3 regions of the Clostridium tanneri genome follow, and region 2 is predicted to be linked to each of the others. Evidence: riboswitches for the same ligand, from Rfam matches in the RefSeq annotation. Region 2 holds a riboswitch; each other region holds the start of a gene.
The links. A riboswitch is a leader RNA that binds a small molecule or an ion and turns the genes downstream of it on or off. The one in region 2 is predicted to bind cobalamin.

Region 1 (4,293 bases), on a different contig from region 2:
TATCCCTAATATTTATAAGTATTCAAAGTGTTATTACAGGGGTTTTACAAGCTCATAAGGAATTTTATGAACCAGCTGCTATGGCAGCAGTTTCAAATGTGGTTTATATAGTATATTTATTGTTTTTAACTAATAAGTATGGAATAATGGGCTTTGCTGTAGCTACAGTAGTAGGTTTTATTATGCAACTTGTAATAAATATACCTAAGTATTTAAAGTTAGGCTACAAATATGAGGCTGTTATAGATACTAAAGACAGAGAAGTACATAAGATGTTCAAGATGATGATACCAGTTATAATAAGTACTTCTGTAATTCAATTAAATGTCTTTGTAAATAGGTCTTTTGCAACAAATATATTTTATGGGGCGGTTACGGTTTTAGATTATGCCAATAAAATAAACACATTAGCTTATGAAGTCTTCGCTATTGGAATTGCCATGATTGTATATCCAACTTTATCAGAGTTGGCGGCTAAAGGAGATAAGGAAGAGTATAAAAAAGCATTAGTAAAGTCAATAAATACTATAATGCTTATAATGGTCCCAGCGGCAGTAGCTATAGCTGTTTTAAGAACACCTCTTGTAACGGTGATTTTTAAAAGAGGAGCCTTTACCAATGAGGCTGCAGTTTTAACGGCAAATGCTCTCTTTTTCTATTGTCCTGCTATGATCGCTTATGGAGTTAGAGATATTTTAAACAAAGCCTTCTATTCTGTGAAGGATACAAAAACACCTATGATTAACAGCTTTATAGGTATAGCCATAAATATAGTAATAAATATATTTATTATAAAATACATGCAGGTTTCTGGGCTTACTTTGGCTACCACCTTATCAGCAGTTATAACTACAATTATAATGACCTGGCAATTAAATAAAAAGCTTCAGGGTATAGAAATAAGAAATGTAATAAATAGTTTTATAAAAATTACTGTTTCTTCTGTAATTATGGGTGGAATTATATACTTTATAAATAAGATAGCTATGGCGTCAATAGCATCGGAAATGCTGGGAAGTTTAACTTCCATAATTATTTCCTTTATATTAGGAACGGCTACATACTTTATATTAATATATCTACTTAAGGTGGAAGAGTTTAATAGTACAATAAGGACTATTAGAAATAGAAAAGTTTAAATCATTGACATTAATTACTAATAGGTATAAACTAGAATTAAATTTAATAATAAGATATAGGTTTAATCAATTTCGATTAATTAAAAGGGAATCAGGTGAAAATCCTGGACTATCCCGTAGCTGTAAAAGATGAATTTAAATACATTAAGCCACTGGAAAACTGGGAAGGCGTATTTAAATAATGATTCTTAAGTCAGAATACCTGCCTATATTATGCACTGTAAACTCTACGAGTGATAGGGGGGGCGTTATTATGATGGTTTTGTTGATTTTTTATGATTGAACAAGCTCTTATAGTATTTCCTTTTAACACTTTTGTTAAAAGGATTTTTTATGTTTGTTATGATTTTAGCCTATAATATAACAAAATTAAGGAGGTTTTTATGCGTATTAAGGATAATCATTTAAAATCATCAACGAATAGTGTAATTACAGGGGCTATACTGGCAGCATGGTCAAAATCAGAAAAAACTAATAGCTCTACAGTAGATATATTAAATAGAAAAGATTTTACTGTCACAGTAGATATAAATGAGTATATAGAGAAAGATTTATTTAAAGAACATTTAATGTTAAATATCTGGTAGTCCAGTAAGAAATAAATAGTTATTGATTATTAATAGATGTGCATTTAAGCCGATATACTGAAGAAAAAAGTGAAAAAATTTAATATTAATAGTATTAGGTGCTGCCATTAATTCAAAATGGAGTTAAAAGGGAAAGTGGAAAAGCCACTGCAGCCCGCCGCTACTGTGAAGAGGATGAAACCTTATTATGTCACTGAATAACATTGTTCGGGAAGACGGGGGAGTAAAATGAATCTGAGCCAGGAAACCTGCCTAGTATCTTGTTGATTCTTTCGGAGGGGAAGATATATGCAGCTAAAAGTTATAAGTGTTTAGTTAATTAACGAAACATATTATTTCGTTGCTTCTAAGAGAACCTCTAAGGGTTCTCTTTTTATGTGCTATAAATATCAATAACTAAATTGTACGAGAGAGGTTTGACATGAAAATATTCATTATTTTATTCACCATGTTCCTGATAGCTATCTTTTTCTTCAAAGATAAGAGACGGGATGGTCACACCCATGGTGATAAGACATATCGTCACCATCATAGAATTGGACATAAACACGGTGAGGGGTTTTCAATTGATTTTTACGCTTATAATTCTAAAATTAGATATTGGAACCCTACCTTTAAAGTATCTCTTGCAGTTTTGACCTTGATTCTTTGCATTGTATTGGATAATCCATATGTGTCTACTGTAGTCATTATTGCAATGGCTTATCTGACCATTGTAAAAGGAGAACTTCCCATAGGTGAGTACTTACCAATACTGGCAGTTCAAATAAGCTTTATACTCATCGGTACTTTTACTATTGGAATTGATTTTTCAAAACAATCGATGGGGCAGTACAACTTGTATCTTGGCTTCTGCTATGTTTTTACTTCCCAGGCAAAGCTTAAGGAAGTCATTTTCCTGATTCTTAAGGTTTTTGCAGCAATTAGTGCGCTGCAGATGATGATACTGTCAACTCCATCTTCTGAAATTATATATGTGCTCCGAAAGGCACATGTTCCAAAACTTATTGTAGAGCTGATGAATATAATTTATCGTTACATTTTCATTTTAATAGATGTCTATACTAAAATGAAAAATTCCGCAGAATCTCGTCAGGGATACTGTGATTTTAAAACATCCTGTTACACATTTGGAAGTATTACAAGCAATATGCTGGTTATTTCGTTGAAGAAGGCAAACTCTTACTATGATGCTATGGAGGCCAGATGCTATGATGGAGATCTTGTATTTTTAGAGGAAGATAGAAAGGTGGAGGCAATACAGATTGTTTCAGCAACAATATTCATAATTTTTTTAATTATACTCCGGAGCTTTACACGGTAGAAAGGAGCAATTATGAAAAAATCAATATTAGAGGTTGAAGATCTATACTATGTTTATGGAAATGGAAAGTCTGCACTAGAGGGCGTAAGTGTGAGTGTTTATGAAGGGGAGAAAATAGCTGTCCTTGGGTCCAATGGCTCGGGAAAGTCTACATTTTTCCTGAATATTAACGGTGTATTTACAGCAGAACAGGGAAAAATTATTTACCGGGATACAGTGATTAATAAAAAGAATTTAAAGGAACTCCGAAAAAATATTGGAATTGTATTTCAGGATGCAGACAATCAAATTATTGCATCTACAGTTATGGCAGAGGTTGGATTCGGACCAATGAATTTAAAACTTCCGAAAGAGGAAGTACAGAGAAGGGTTGATGAAGCACTGGCATACATGAATATCTCAGATTTTAAGGATCGTCCGCCGCACTACTTGAGTGGTGGCGAGAAGAAGCGCGTCACCATTGCGGATATTATTGCTATGAAATCGGAAATCATCATTTTTGATGAACCGATGGCAGCATTGGATCCATTAAATGCGTTAATGTTAGAAGAAGTTTTAGATAAGCTTAGTTCTGAGGGGAAGACAATGTTGATTTCCACTCATGATGTAGACTTTGCATACAGATGGGCTGAAAGAATTCTTGTATTTTATCAGGGACAAATTATTGCAGATGGAACACCTTTAGAAATTTTTCAAGATAGGTCAATTTTAAAACGGGCGAATTTAAAACAGCCAACTATGCTGGAGGTCTATGAAATGCTTGTAGAGAAAAATGTACTAGAAGATACAAAAGTCTATCCGAAAAGTACAGAGGAACTTGAGAAAGTTCTAGAAAAACAGGAAATTTCTCTAGGTGATTTAGCTTAGATTAATATTAATTGAAATAACATAAGGGGGAAAAATAAAATGAATCAAAAAGAAAAGAGAATTATTACTATTATGACAGTCTTTACGTTAATTTTCGGAGTAACTACCATAGCAAACGCAATGCACATCATGGAAGGGTATCTTCCACCAAGATTTTGTATTATATGGGGTGCTATATGCTTTCCATTTTTAGTAACAGGTTACTTATCAATTAAAAAAACGCTATCAGAAAATCGTAAATCCATAACTGTTCTTGCTATGGCAGGTGCATTTATTTTTGTAATTTCATCTTTAAAAATTCCGTCAGTAACAGGAAGTTGCTCACATATGACAGGTACTGGGCTTGGCGCAATTTTATTTGGGCCTGCTGCAGTCA
Region 2 (4,293 bases):
CTCTTTTTCCTGACGCTGGAGCACAACCCATAGCTAAATTCTTAATTGAACCGCCAAAACCAGCCATTTCATGTCCTTTAAAGTGAGACATAACAATCATACTGTCTGCAGCGGTTATTCCCCCTGCTATTTTAGCATTTTTAAAATGCTTTTTATTAATTTCTATCTCTTTAACATCTTCCCCTAAGATTCCATCAGCAATAACTACTGGAGCCCCTGTCACAGCGTAGTCAAAACCATGCATTACTGCAGTTTCTAAATGGTCTACTGCATTATGTCTGCTTCCAGAGTATAATGTGTTTGTATCTGTAAGGTATGGCTTAGCCTTACTTTCTTTTATTTTGTTAACAACTTGTCTAACATAAACAGGACTTATAAAAGAATCATTTCCTAATTCCCCAAAGTGAATTTTAATCGCTGTTAAGTCCCCTTCATTTAAAAGCTTTGAAAATCCTGCTCTATCAAATAATCTTTGAATTTTAGTTATTTTATTTTCTTTTTCACTTCTAGCTCTAAGATTAGCAAAGTATACATTACTTGTCATAGATAGTCATCCCCTTTATATTTTATAATAGCTTCTTTTATTTCTAGAAAATACCACAATTAAAATACTAAATATTAATGTAGTTATATTCAAGTAGTTACTTTTATGTAATATAGTAACAATGTGTAAACCAGTATGACTTTAAATGCAAAAAACTATAGAAATAAATAAAACCTCCATCAATAATAATGGAGGTTAGTACTCTTCTGAAATTAAATACTGTTACTATAGTGCATTTAGAGCTCTTAATAAGTTATCTAACTCTAAACCATGAACTTGAGCAGCCTGCTCTAAAGTTTCAGCTTGAGATGCTGGGCATCCTACACATCCCATTCCAAATGTCATTAGAACTTCTGCGTATCTAGGGTTCATTCTGATTATTTCTCCTATTGTCATGTCCTTTGTTACTTTTTCCATAGCATATACCTCTCTTTACCATTTTTATAAGAACATTTTTATTATATACTTTAACTATAAATTTATTATATTTTTATTTTATAATAAATTCAAGATAGCACTTTAAAGTCTATTAGTTACATTTTTGTTACCTAATATAAGTTTAATGTTAATTATTTTATATATCAAGCTTTATAACTTTTTTCTATAATTACCATATTTTCTATTGCCTAATTTTGATATTACATTACTCTATAACTTTCGTCAAGGAATTAAAGTATTGGTGCTGGTAAAATATTATTGATAATTACTTAACCCAATGTTATAATTCAGTTAAAAGTAAATAATATGGATTTAGGTACTTATGGAGCAAATCATAAGTTTAAAAGGGAAACGAGTTAAAGCCTCGTGCGGTCCCGCCACTGTAATGAGGAGTATATTGATATTATGTCACTTGGTAACAGGGAAGGCATCAATATGCGATGAATCAGAGCCAGGAGACCTGCCTAAATTTTTCACTGAGCATGCTTACGTGGATAAGCTGGTGAACAAATAGTTTTGTTTGTAAACCGTTATCTAGCTGATAGCGGTTTTATTATTAAGATAATTATATTCAGGTAGTATATTTCTGTCTGATAGAATTTTTAATTTATTTCAGGAGGATGACATATGATAAACTTTAAAAAGATTGTTACGTTTCTAATTTGCTCCATTTTTGTTATATCTCTAAGTGCTTGTTCAAATAAAAGTTCCTCTTCAGAAAATAGTAATGGTTCTAGTAATAACAACTCTAAAATTACCTCTTACCCACTAACCTTCAAAGACTTCTATGGAAGAGATGTAAAAATAGACAAAGAACCTCAAAGGATAGTTTCAGGCGCACCTAATATTACAGAAACATTATTTGCTTTAGGTGAAAAGGATAAGCTAGTTGGAAGGACTGATTTTTGTAATTTTCCTCAAGAAACTAAAAGTATTCAATCTATCGGAGGAATTCAAAATCCTAATATAGAAAAAATAGTAGAGCTAAAGCCAGATATTCTTATCGCTTCATCAATCTTTCCAAAGGAAGCAGTAGAAAAATTAGAAGCTTTAAATGTTAAGGTTGTTATAATCCAAGGCGATGAAAGCTTTGAAGGAACTTATACTACAATAAAAAAAGTAGGACAAATCGCAAATGCTAATGAAAAGGCAGCTGAAATTGTAACTAATATGGAAAAGAAGATTGCTGAAGTTAAAGAAAAAGTTACTGGTAAAAATACTCCTAGCGTATATTACGTTATATCCTATGGTAAAGATGGAGATTTTACTGCAGGAAAAAATACCTTTATCAGCAAAATGATAAGTATGGCTGGCGGTAAAAATGCTGCTGATGATGCTGAAGGATGGGCTTACAGCCTGGAAAAACTCATAGAAAAAAATCCTGATATTTTAGTTTGCTCTACTTATATCGCAGGAAGTCCTGATGATATTAAGACTGGAATTAAAAATACTAACGGATATAAAGACTTAACAGCTGTAAAAAATAATAAATTATTTGATATTAACCCTGATATTTTAGAAAGACAAGGTCCTAGACTGGCAGAAGGCTTCGAGCAGCTAGCTAAGATAATACATCCAGAAGCATTTAAATAATTTTATCGATGAGAGGCTTTATTATGGTATCATCAACAAATAATAAACACTACAAACTTTATCTTACATTATTAATTATTATACTTTTTGCTTCTTCAATTCTTTGCAGTACCTTAGGTACTGCAAATATATCCTTTTTAGAATCTCTACAAATTATTTTACATAACATTCCCTTTATAAGTAACTTGATTTCAGTAGATAGCTTTTCATCTACTCATACTGTAATAATACTTAACATAAGATTGCCCCGTATTATACTATCCGGTATTGTGGGCATGGGATTATCTATTGTAGGTGCGGCATTTCAGGCAATGTTTAAAAACCCAATGGCAGATCCTTATGTATTAGGTGTATCCTCAGGCTCTGCTCTTGGTGCTGCATTAGCAATAGTTACAGGTATGGATAACTCTTTCAGCGGACTGGGCATTACTACCCTTCTGGCTTTTGCTGGTGCAATTATAACCACTATAATAGTATATAGCATTGCTAAAGTTGGTAATAAAGTTCCTATAAATACCTTATTGCTTTCTGGTATATCTGTAAGCTTTCTTTTGTCTTCGCTAATATCCTTACTAATGGTATTTAATCGTGAAAGCATTGAAAAAATAATATTTTGGACTATGGGAAGTGTTTCAACTGCAAGTTGGAATCAAGTTATAATGCTCTCTATATTTGTAATTATAGGCTTATTAATTTTTATGATTTTTTCAAGAGACCTAAATATAATGCTCACTGGCGATGAAACTGCAAAAAGTTTAGGCATTGAAGTTGAAAACTTGAAGAAAATAACGCTAATTATATCTTCTTTAGTTGTTGCAGCCTGCGTATCTGTTAGCGGAGTTATAGGCTTTGTAGGTTTAATAATACCTCACATAATAAGAATACTCTTAGGACCTGATCATAGAATTCTAATTCCATTTTCAGCTGTAGGTGGAGCTCTGTTTATGATACTATCAGATACTTTAGCTAGAACTTTAGCATCACCCGCTGAAATCCCCGTAGGAGCTATTACCTCAGTAATTGGGGCCCCTTACTTTATCTATCTTTTAATAAAAAATAAAAGGAAGGTGTAATAGGTGACTAAACCTAAGGCTTATTCAGTACAGGTTCAAAATCTAGATTATAGCTATGAAGACAAGAAAATTCTTCAGGATATAAATATCAATTTTAAAGAAAATAAGTTTTATAGTATTATAGGTCCTAACGGCTCTGGTAAAACTACTTTTATAAAGAACTTATCTAAAATTTTAGAGCCTAAAAAGAATTCTATATTAATTGAGGACAAAGATATTATAAGTTACAAAAATAAAGAGTTAGCTAAAAAAGTCTCCACTGTTCCTCAAAATACTATTTTAGACTTTGACTTTTCTGCTTTGGATATAGTTTTAATGGGAAGATCACCATACATATCCAGACTTCAATCAGAAAATGACAAGGATATGGAATTAGTAAAAAATGCAATGGAGATGACCAATACCTGGCAGTTAAGAGAAAAAAATATTTCCTCCCTAAGTGGAGGCGAACAGCAGAGAGTTTTAATAGCTAGAGCACTTGCTCAAGATACAAAAATAATTCTGTTAGATGAACCAATTTCTCACCTTGATTTATATCATCAGGTAGAATTGCTAGATACTATCAAGTTTCTAAATAGAGACATTACCATCATAACTGTACTTCATGATTTGAATCTAGCTGCTCAATACAGTGATGAAATACTG
Region 3 (4,293 bases), on a different contig from region 2:
TTTATCCATAAGAACGTTATAAGACTATGATGAAATGTGAAGGTGTATACTATGGAAGATTGGCTTTATAAAAAAGATGATTACATACCTAAGAAGGATAAAGATAGCTTTATAGATAAAAGCATAATGTCTATTATTCATATACTGTCTCTAATAAAGAGAAATGGTATAACTGGCAATGGTTTTGTATACAAGCTAAATCCTCTTATTAAGCTTATCTTTACAGTATTAAATATATTGTTAATAGCGTTATCTCAAGAGTTTACATATGTTTTAATTATTGATGCATATCTATTATTACTAGTTGCCTTATTAGATGTAAGAGAAATAAAGAAAATATTAGCTTTAAGTTTAATGGTGCCATTATTTACTATAGTAATGTTGACACCTTCTATAATAATGGGAAACGTTAGAAACAGTATTTTACTACTCTTTAAGGTTACAGGAACTATAATATCTATAAATCTGTTATCTTATACCACAAGATGGCATGATATCACTAAGTGTCTAAAGATTTTTTTTATACCAGATATATTTATATTAGTATTTGACATTACAATAAAATACATTTATATATTAGGTGAGTTTTCCCTTGAAATGTTTTATGCTTTAAAGCTGAGGTCTGTGGGGAGAAATAGCAGTAAATATTCTTCCTTAACTAAAATAATGGGTAACTTATTTTTAAAGTCAAAGGAGCTTGGAGATGAAATGTATTCTGCAATGGAATGTAGAGGTTTTACTGGAGAATACAAGGCTTATTCAAAATTTAGTTTTACTTTTAAAGATATTTTATACTCTTTTGTAAATGTATTAATAATAATGATGTATTTTTACTTTAAGTAGGATGTGAGAAAATGATTGAAGTTAAGAACAGTTGGTTTAAATACAAGGATATTGAAGTTTTGCGAGATATAAATGTAACCATTAAAGAAGGAGAATCAGTAGCGTTAATAGGTCCAAATGGTAGTGGAAAGTCAACTTTTTTAAAGTTGATAAATGGCATAATATTTCCAACTGAAGGAAAATATTATTTTAATGGAGAAGAAATAAACAGTAAGGTACTGGGAAATAACAATTTTTCAAAGGGTTTTCACAAAAAGGTTGGTTTTGTATTCCAAAACTCTGATGCTCAGCTTTTCTGTTCTAATGTTTATGAAGAAGTAGCCTTTGGATTAAGACAAATGGGTATGGATGAGAAAGAAGTGGAGAGAAGAGTTGGTGATTGTTTAAGACTTTTAGATATTGAGGATTTAAAGGATAGAGAGCCTTATAACTTAAGTGGTGGAGAAAAGAAAAGAGTAGCTATAGCTAGTGTACTTGCTTTAAATCCAGAGGTTTTAGTTTTGGACGAGCCTATGAATGGCATAGATCCAAAGGGAAAAAATTTTTTAAGAACCCTTTTGACTAGGTTAAATGAAAGCGGCAAGACCATAATATGTTCTACTCATGATTTTCAGTATGTAGAGGGAGTATTTAAAAGAGCATTGGTGTTTTCAGAAGATCATAAAATAATAAGAGACGATAACTATGAGGTAGTAATTAATGATACTGATTTTTTAGTTCAATATAATATAAAATAAATAGAGCTTGTAGTTTCTGCATTTGTAACTGATATGGAGTTAATGGATACCTTAGAAGCCATTGACATATAATGAAGCTTATAATAAACTAAAAGTGTAAAATAAAATAATTTATATAGGTGCCTTTTAAAAAAAGGTGAAAAGGGAATGCGGTTAGAATCCGCTACAGCCCCCGCTACTGTATTTGAGGACGAACCTTTGTTAAACCACTCTATTTAGAGGAAGGTAAAGGGGAGGAAGAATCATAAGTCAGGAGACCTGCCTAATATGTTTTATGGACTTTCGGAGGGAGAGTACTTTTAATATGATGTCTGGCTTTAGCCGGTTTTTCAGTGATGTTAAAAGCAGTAAACTTTCAGGGTTTACTGCTTTTATTTTTAGTAATACTAAAGTTTAACTATAAATAAATAGAACATAGAGTGGTATAAATGCTACATGGAAGTTTTATAAGGGGGAGATAGTCATGGCTAAGATAATGATACAAGGAACGGGATCATCAGTAGGAAAGAGTATATTAGTAACAGCACTTTGTAGAATATTTAAGCAGGATGGATATTCAGTTTGTCCTTTTAAATCACAAAATATGTCTTTAAATTCTTACATAACTTTAGATGGAAAAGAGATGGGACGTGCTCAGGTACTTCAAGCTTATGCTTCGGGACTTCAACCAGAGGCTTATATGAATCCTATACTTTTAAAACCTACTTCAGATAAAAAGTGTCAAATCATAGTTAATGGGAAGGTTTATGGTAACAGTACAGCTATGGAATATCACAACATGAAGTTAGAGTTTAGGGATATGCTTAAAGAACAGTTCGAAAAGATGGAAAAGGAATTTGACATAATTGTTATGGAAGGGGCAGGGAGTCCTGCAGAAATTAATCTAAGAGATAGAGACATTGTAAATATGGGAATGGCTGAACTTGTAGATGCTCCTGTGCTTTTGGCAGGAGATATTGATAAAGGAGGAGTATTTGCATCTCTTGCAGGAACTATGGTGCTTTTCACTGAAGATGAAGGAAAGAGGGTTAAAGGTACTATAATAAATAAGTTTAGGGGAGATGTGGAGATATTAAAACCAGGGCTTACTATGCTTGAGGACATAATAAAAGTGCCTTGTTTAGGTGTAGTCCCTTATTTTAATCTAGCTCTTGAAGATGAAGATGGTGCAGTACAATTTAATACTAAGGTTACAGCACCTATAGATATAGCTGTAATTAAACTTCCTCATATATCTAATTTCACAGATTTAGATGCCCTAAAAAGTGAAGCAGATGTCTCAGTGAGATTTATAAATTCCTTAGAAGAATTTGGTCACCCTGATTTACTAATAATTCCAGGAAGTAAGAATACTATTGAAGATCTACTTAAGTTAAGGGAGTGCGGTCTTGAGAGAGCTATTAAGGAATATAGCAAAACAGGTTTAGTAATGGGAATTTGCGGTGGGTATCAGATACTTGGAAAGCTCATAAAGGACCCTTATGGCGTTGAAACTGAGGTTAAGGAAGTAGAAGCTATGGGACTTTTAGATATAGAAACAATTTTTGAAGAAGAAAAGGTAACTACTAGAGTAAATGCTGAAAGTATAGAAGACTTCAATGTGTATAATGAGGATAATTCCATGGAAAATATAAAATTAAAAACCTATGGATATGAAATTCATATGGGAATATGCACCTATGGAAAGAATGCAAAGCCTCTATTTAGAATACTAGATAAAAATGGAGAAAAGGTTGAAATTCTTGACGGAGCAATTAATACAGACAGAAATATAATGGGAACTTATATACATGGAATTTTCGACGGAGTAGATTTTAGAGAATATATGTTAAATAGAATTAGAGTGAAAAAGGGAATGAAAACAAAAAAATCCGGTACCTATGAGAGTCTTAGGGAATTAGAACTAGATAAACTGGCAGATATCGTAAGGGCTAATATAGATATGAACAAAATTTATGAAATTATGAACATAAAAAAATAATTTAAAAAGGTTGGAGGGAACGGTTTGATTACATCTTTTTTTATCACTAATACAATAGCTATATTTTTAGCAGTTATACTTGACTGGATAATAGGAGATCCCTATTGGTTCCCTCATCCTGTTATATATATAGGAAAGCTTATATCCTTCTTAGAAAAGAGGGGAAGAAAGTTTTGTAAAACAAATAAAGGAATTAAGTTTTTTGGAGGATTGATAGTAGTCATTGTAGCATCCATAAGCTTTATGATTCCATTTATATTATTAAAGTTAATAGGGGATATTACTTGGCTATATATTATTATAAATACAGTTATAATATGGACAACTTTAGCTGCTAAGTGCCTAGCACAGGAAGCTAAAAAGGTTTACTATGCATTAAAGGATAACAATTTAGGAGATGCCAGAGTAAAGCTATCATATATAGTGGGAAGGGATACAACAGAACTTAGTGATAAAGAGATAATAAGAGCAGATGTAGAAACGGTAGCAGAAAATGCTGCAGATGGAGTAATAGCACCATTATTTTATGCCATTATAGGTGGAGCACCACTGGCTATGATGTATAAGGGCATTAACACTATGGATTCAATGCTTGGTTATATGAATGAAAAATATAGACATATAGGCTTTTTTCCAGCTAAGGTAGATGATGTTTTTAATTTTATACCTGCTAGAATTACTGGTTTTCTTATATGCGTAGTTGCTTTTGTGGTAAAAGGAAATATGGTGGAA

Region 1: another riboswitch for cobalamin. It lies ahead of cbiQ (cobalt ECF transporter T component CbiQ); the one in region 2 lies ahead of P8V03_RS08655 (ABC transporter substrate-binding protein).
Region 3: another riboswitch for cobalamin. It lies ahead of P8V03_RS11935 (cobyric acid synthase); the one in region 2 lies ahead of P8V03_RS08655 (ABC transporter substrate-binding protein).

Annotation. Positions count from the first base shown of each region.
Region 1 is NZ_JARUJP010000040.1:9,036-13,328, forward strand. Features, by position in the region: gene murJ (murein biosynthesis integral membrane protein MurJ) at 1-1,139, shown strand, start outside; cobalamin riboswitch at 1,181-1,363, shown strand; gene P8V03_RS18245 (hypothetical protein) at 1,523-1,726, shown strand; cobalamin riboswitch at 1,806-1,996, shown strand; gene cbiQ (cobalt ECF transporter T component CbiQ) at 2,148-3,050, shown strand; gene P8V03_RS18255 (energy-coupling factor ABC transporter ATP-binding protein) at 3,063-3,917, shown strand; gene P8V03_RS18260 (energy-coupling factor ABC transporter permease) at 3,957-4,293, shown strand, end outside.
Region 2 is NZ_JARUJP010000008.1:52,705-56,997, reverse strand. Features, by position in the region: gene P8V03_RS08665 (DUF362 domain-containing protein) at 1-544, opposite strand, end outside; gene P8V03_RS08660 (DUF1858 domain-containing protein) at 770-961, opposite strand; cobalamin riboswitch at 1,280-1,464, shown strand; gene P8V03_RS08655 (ABC transporter substrate-binding protein) at 1,610-2,575, shown strand; gene P8V03_RS08650 (FecCD family ABC transporter permease) at 2,599-3,648, shown strand; gene P8V03_RS08645 (heme ABC transporter ATP-binding protein) at 3,652-4,293, shown strand, end outside.
Region 3 is NZ_JARUJP010000013.1:48,832-53,124, reverse strand. Features, by position in the region: gene P8V03_RS11945 (energy-coupling factor transporter transmembrane component T family protein) at 52-843, shown strand; gene P8V03_RS11940 (energy-coupling factor ABC transporter ATP-binding protein) at 855-1,580, shown strand; cobalamin riboswitch at 1,681-1,860, shown strand; gene P8V03_RS11935 (cobyric acid synthase) at 2,044-3,561, shown strand; gene cbiB (adenosylcobinamide-phosphate synthase CbiB) at 3,586-4,293, shown strand, end outside.